One region of the Streptomyces sp. NPDC041940 genome, then DNA from elsewhere that is predicted to be linked to it. Evidence: predicted binding sites of a transcription regulator. Region 1 holds the regulator's gene; the other holds the start of a gene.
The links. The regulator HspR, encoded in region 1, represses chaperone genes until heat shock. The targets are predictions, from matches to a motif close to TTGAGNNNNNNNNNCTCAA.

Region 1 (3,203 bases):
TCCCCAAGGACGCCACCGAGGCCGAGATCAAGAAGGCGTACCGGAAGCTCGCCCGCGAGAACCACCCGGACGCCAACAAGGGAAACGTCAAGGCGGAGGAGCGCTTCAAGGAGATCTCCGAGGCCAACGACATTCTCGGCGACCCCAAGAAGCGCAAGGAGTACGACGAGGCACGCGCCCTCTTCGGCAACGGCGGCTTCCGGCCGGGGCCCGGCGGGAGCGGCGGTTCCTTCAACTTCGACCTGGGCGACCTCTTCGGAGGCGGCGCCCAGGGCCAAGGGCAGGGAGCCGGCGGCTTCGGCGGCGGGATCGGTGACGTCTTCGGGGGCCTGTTCAACCGCGGTGGCGCGGGCGGTCCGGGGACGCGTACGCACCCCCGGCGCGGCCAGGACATCGAGTCCGAGGTCACGCTCAGCTTCACCGAGGCGATCGAGGGCGCGACGGTCCCGTTGCGCATGTCCTCGCAGTCACCCTGCAAGGCCTGCTCGGGCACCGGCGACAAGAACGGCACGCCGCGCGTGTGCCCGACCTGCGTCGGCACCGGGCAGGTCGCCCGGGGCAGCGGCGGCGGTTTCTCCCTGACCGACCCCTGCCCCGACTGCAAGGGCCGCGGCCTGATCGCGGAGCACGCCTGCGAGGTCTGCAAGGGCAGCGGCCGGGCCAAGTCCTCGCGGACCATGCAGGTGCGCATCCCCGCGGGCGTCAGCGACGGCCAGCGGATCCGGCTGCGCGGCAAGGGCGCGCCCGGTGAGCGGGGCGGCCCGGCGGGCGACCTGTACGTGGTCGTGCACGTCGACTCCCACCCGGTGTTCGGCCGCAGGGACGACAACCTCACCGTCACCGTCCCGGTGACCTTCGCCGAGGCCGCCCTCGGCGGCGAGGTCCGGGTGCCGACGCTGGGCGGCCCGCCCGTCACGCTGAAGCTCCCGCCGGGCACTCCCAACGGCCGCACCATGCGCGCCCGGGGCAAGGGCGCGGTCCGCAAGGACGGCACCCGCGGGGACCTTCTGGTCACCGTCGAGGTGAGTGTTCCGACGGACCTGACGGGGAAGGCTCGTGACGCACTCGAGGCGTATCGCGAGGCGACTTCGGGTGAGGATCCGCGGGCGGATCTGTTCCAGGCCGCGAAGGGAGCATGAGTCAGATGGACGGTCGTCGGCGCAATCCGTATGAACTGACCGAGGAAACCCCGGTCTACGTCATCTCGGTGGCGGCCCAGCTGTCCGGCCTGCACCCCCAGACCCTGCGCCAGTACGACCGCCTGGGCCTGGTGTCCCCCGACCGCACCGCCGGCCGGGGCCGGCGCTACTCGGCCCGCGACATCCAGCTGCTGCGCACCGTCCAGCAGTTGTCGCAGGACGAGGGCATCAACCTGGCCGGCATCAAGCGCATCATCGAACTGGAGAACCAGGTCGCCGCCCTCCAGGCCCGTGCGGCCGAACTGGAGAACGCCCTTGAGGGCGCGGCGGCGGCGATGCGCCAGCGCGAGGCGGCGGTGCACGCGTCGTACCGCCGCGACCTCGTGCCGTACCAGGAGGTCCAGCAGAGCAGCGCGCTGGTGGTGTGGCGGCCGAAGCGGCAGCAGCAGTCGGACTGACTGGCTGTCCAGAGTCTGTGAAGGGGCCGGGAGGCAACTCCCGGCCCCTTTCGCATGTCTTGGCCCGGTTTCGCTGGGTCTCCCGTCGATGGGTAGCCCGTGCAGGGAACTTGGAGATGATTCCGCAGAGTCTTCACAACGCTTGCGGAGCGTGGTGTTGTCATCTCGTTAAGTGCTTCCGCTTGACGCTGAGGGCCGCGTCCGCGTTGGCTTTTCAGTCACATGGGCCACAAAGCTGTGCCCACGTCCGAATCACACGTGAAGTGAGCTCCCGACATGCGTCGTCGTATCTCCATATCCGTGGCCGCGGCCGCGATGTCCGTCACTCTCGCCGGGTGCGGCGCGCTCAACGCGACGGGGAGCAGTGACGACGCGAGCCCGGCCAAGGGCAACGACATCACGGTGGGCCTGTTGCTCCCGGAGAAGGCGAACACCCGGTACGAGAACTTCGACTACCCGATCATCAAGACGAAGGTCGAGTCCCTCACCAACAACAAGGGCCGCGTCGAGTACGCCAACGCCGAGGCGGACGCCGACACGCAGGCGAGCCAGATGCAGAAGATGATCGACGACCGGGTCGACGTGATCCTGCTGGACGCGGTCGACTCGCAGGCCATCGCGAGCGGCGTCAAGAAGGCCAAGGAGGCGGGCATCCCGGTGATCGCCTACGACCGGCTGGCCGAGGGACCGATCGAGGCCTACATCTCCTTCGACAACGAACTGGTCGGCGAGGTCCAGGGGCGCACCCTGCTGGAGGCCATCGGCGAGGACGCGAGCCCCTCCGACAAGATCGTCATGATGAACGGCTCGTCGACGGACCCGAACGCCAAGCAGTTCAAGGCGGGTGCGATGTCCGCGCTGAACGGCAAGGTGACGATCGCGCAGTCCTTCGACACCAAGGACTGGAAGCCGGAGAACGCGCAGGCCAACATGGCCGACGCGATCCAGGCGATCGGCAAGGACGACATCGCCGCGGTCTACTCCGCCAACGACGGCATGGCCGGCGGCATCGTCCAGGCGCTGGAGGCCGCGGGCGTGAGTGACCTGCCGCCGATCACCGGGCAGGACGCGGAGCTCCCGGCGGTGCAGCGGATCATCGCGGGCGAGCAGTACATGAGCGTGTACAAGTCGTACCCGCAGGAGGCCGAGAACGCCGCGGAGATGGCCGTGGCCAAGGTCCAGGGCCGGGACATCCAGTTCGCCTCCCTCACCCGCGACAAGGTCGACAGCCCCACCCACAAGGCCATCCCGGCCCAGCTGGTGCCCGTCGTCGCGCTGACGAAGGGGAACATCAAGGACACGGTGGTCGCGGACGACATCTACAAGCTGTCGGACATCTGCACGGCCAAGTACCGCGCCGCGTGCGAGGCGATCGGCCTGAAGTGAGCCGCTCAGCCCCGGTGGGCCGCCTCGCGCTCCGGCACTCCCGGCGCACCGGCCCTCCCGGGCCGTCCGGCCAGGGTGACCGCCCGGAGCAGCCACTCGGCGGGCCCGTGCCGGTGGCGCCGTGTCCACGCCGTGCTGAGGGCGAGCTGCAGCGCGTACACGGCGCCCGCGAGCAGCAGCACGGCCGCCGGCCCCACCTGCCCGTAGAGGGACAGCCCGT
Region 2 (3,203 bases), on a different contig from region 1:
GTGCCCGTTTTGGAACGCACCGCGCCGCCCGACGAGACGGCCGCGACGGCGCCGGCGGGCGCGCCCGTTTCCGACGCGCCGGGGCTGCTGGACGGGGTCCCGAGGCAGCGGGGCCCGCGCGAGGGCGGGGGTGCGGGCGTCCGGGAGCCCGTCCCGGTGAAGGAGCCCCGCCTCCGGGTGCCGCGCCCCTGGCGGCTGCTGCCCACGCCGACGGGTACGCCGTTCACGTTCGGGTACGCGCTCGTGCTCTGTGTCACCTCGCTGATCTCCGCGTACGCGGACCCCGCGCTGGTCCACGCCCTGCTCCAGGGCTCCAGCACCGATGTGGCGCATCTGGTGCGGACGCCGGGGCTGGTGCTGGTCGGCAGCGCGCTGTGGGTCGCGGGCGGGGTGGCCTCGCCGTTCACGATCGGATTCGTGCTGGTGCTGACCGCGCTGGAGCGACGGATCGGGGGCCTGCGCACGGCCGGTGTCTTCCTGCTCGGGCACGCCCTGGCCACGCTGGCGACCGAGGTCCCGGTGGGGCTCGCGGTGCTGGCCGGGCACCTCCCCGACAGTTCGCTGCACCGCCTCGACTACGGCGTCAGCTTCGGCGTCGCGGCCGGCACCGGCGCCCTGGCCGGCCTGCTGCCCCTCTGGCTGCGGGTGCCGCTGCTGGCCGTCTTCGGCGGGATGCTGCTCCAGGACCTCCTCGCCTTCACCGACCCGATGACGAACTGGGGCCACCTGATCGCCCTGGCCATCGGCATCACGACCTGGCCGGTGCTGCGGCGGTGGGGCGCGAAGCGGGCTGCCGGGGGCTGAGGGCGAGCCCGTCAGGCCCGGGGGCTAGGGCGAGGCAGGCGGGGCGGTCGGCGGGCAGTGCTTGGCGCTGGTCAGCAGGGCCACCATCTCCCAGCCCAGTGCCTCGTAGAGCCCTCGTCCAGCGGGTGTCCCGGACAGGACACCGGTGCGTGCTCCCTGCTGGAAGGCCGCGTTCTGCAGCGTCCGCATGACGAGGCTGCCGAGCCCTCTGCGGCGGTGCTCGGGGGCCGTCTCGATCTGGTCGGCGACGGCGGTCGCGCCGGTCGGGGCGATCTGGCCGCGCGCGGCGAGGGAGCCGTCCGGCGCGGCGACCAGGACGCGCGTCACCCCGCCGCGTGACCAGGTGCGCAGCCGGTAGCCGTCGGGAACGTCCGGAACATCGCCCGCTGCCAGGGGGACCGTCATCAGGTAGCCGGGCTCGGGGTCGATCCACCAGTGGTCGTCCAGCCAGCCGGCGATCACCGAGGGATCCCGGAACGCCTTCAGCCAGACCGCGTCCCCGGTCACTTCGCCGGCCACCTTGCGGACGGCCGTCTCGTCGAGATCCTCGCCCGTCGCGCCGAACACATGCCGTGTGACGTGGCCGATCGCCCCCACGTCGATCGTGCAGCCCCATGGCTCGGTCAGGGGCGGAGCCGCCCCGCGCGACACGACCCATCCGTCCACCCATGCCCGCACGGTCGCTTCCACGCCGCCCCCCAGGTAATGGCCAACCTCGCTATTTATCTATTACAGAAGCCGACCTTACGCGTCCGCCCTCCTCCCGTGTCACAGGTGATCGCTGACAGCGAACGGACGTCGGGGAACATCCGGTAGCTCCCGTGCATTGAGTCGGCATAGCTCAACTTGACTGCCGAAGGGGAGATCATGGCTGCTGAGTCCAAGGCGTTCACACCGCTCACCCTGCCCGTGCTGCCGCTCGACAACGAGGTCGTGCTGCCCGGGATGGTGGTCCCGCTGGATCTGAGTGACTCCGAGGTCCGTGCCGCGGTGGAGGCCGCTCAGGCCGCTGCCAGGTCAACACCCGGGAAGCCCCGGGTACTCCTGGTGCCGCGGATCGACGGGACCTACGCGAACACCGGTGTCCTGGGCACCGTCGAGCAGGTCGGAAGGCTCGCCGACGGCGATCCGGGCGCCCTGATCCGCGGCCGGGGCCGGGTGCGCATCGGGGCGGGGACCACGGGTCCGGGCGCCGCCCTCTGGGTCGAGGGCACTCACCTCGACGAGTCCGTGCCGGAACCGCTGCCCGGCCAGGTCGCCGAACTGGTCAAGGAATACAAGGCCCTGGCCACCGCGTGGCTGCGCAATCGCGGCGCCTGGCAGGTCGTCGACCGGGTCCAGGCCATCGACGACGTCTCAGCGCTCGCCGACAACTCCGGCTACTCGCCGTTCCTGACCACCGACCAGAAGATCGAGCTGCTGGAGACCACCGACCCGGTGGCCCGGCTGAAGCTCGCCGCCCAGCAGCTGCGCGACCACCTCGCCGAGCAGGACGTGGCCGAGTCCATCGCCAAGGACGTCCAGGAGGGCGTCGACAAGCAGCAGCGCGAGTTCCTGCTGCGGCGTCAGCTGGAAGCCGTCCGCAAGGAGCTGCGTGAGCTGAACGGCGAGCAGGACGGTGAGGAGTCTGACGACTACCGCGCCCGTGTGGAGGCCGCCGACCTGCCGGAGAACGTCCGCGAGGCCGCGCTCAAGGAGGTCGACAAGCTGGAGCGGTCCTCCGACCAGTCGCCCGAGGGCTCCTGGATCCGCACCTGGCTCGACACGGTCCTGGAGATGCCGTGGAACGAGCGATCCGATGACAGCGCTGCCGCCTACGACATCCAGGGCGCCCAGGCCGTCCTCGACGCCGAGCACGCGGGCCTTCAGGACGTGAAGGAGCGGATCACCGAGTACCTCGCCGTGCGCAAGCGGCGTACCGACCGGGGCCTCGGCGTGGTCGGCGGGCGGCGCGGCGGTGCCGTGCTCGCGCTCGTGGGCCCGCCCGGCGTCGGCAAGACCAGCCTCGGTGAGTCCGTCGCCCACGCGATGGGCCGGAAGTTCGTGCGCGTCGCCCTCGGCGGTGTGCGCGACGAGGCCGAGATCCGCGGCCACCGGCGTACGTACGTCGGCGCGCTGCCGGGCCGGGTCGTCCGGGCCATCAAGGAGGCCGGGTCGATGAACCCGGTCGTGTTGCTCGACGAGATCGACAAGGTGGGCTCGGACTTCCGGGGCGACCCGGCCGCCGCCCTCCTCGAAGTCCTCGACCCGGCGCAGAACCACACCTTCCGGGACCACTACCTGGAGGTCGAGCTGGACCTGTCGGACGTCGTCTTCCTGGCCACCGCCAACGTCCTGGAGGCCATCCCGGAGGCGCTGGCCGACCGGATGGAGATCGTCCGCCTGGACGGCTACACCGA

Region 2: lon (endopeptidase La) is a predicted target of HspR. The motif match lies at 1,631-1,649, and genes of this name have one in related genera.

The regions. Positions count from the first base shown of each region.
Region 1 covers NZ_JBVJBP010000024.1:4,571-7,773, reverse strand. Annotated here, with positions in the region: gene dnaJ (molecular chaperone DnaJ) at 1-1,139, shown strand, start outside; gene ACZ6I3_RS31825 (heat shock protein transcriptional repressor HspR) at 1,145-1,597, shown strand; gene ACZ6I3_RS31820 (sugar ABC transporter substrate-binding protein) at 1,874-2,983, shown strand; gene ACZ6I3_RS31815 (DUF418 domain-containing protein) at 2,989-3,203, opposite strand, start outside.
Region 2 covers NZ_JBVJBP010000033.1:50,500-53,702, forward strand. Annotated here, with positions in the region: gene ACZ6I3_RS37145 (rhomboid-like protein) at 10-804, shown strand; gene ACZ6I3_RS37150 (GNAT family N-acetyltransferase) at 829-1,494, opposite strand; gene lon (endopeptidase La) at 1,672-3,203, shown strand, end outside.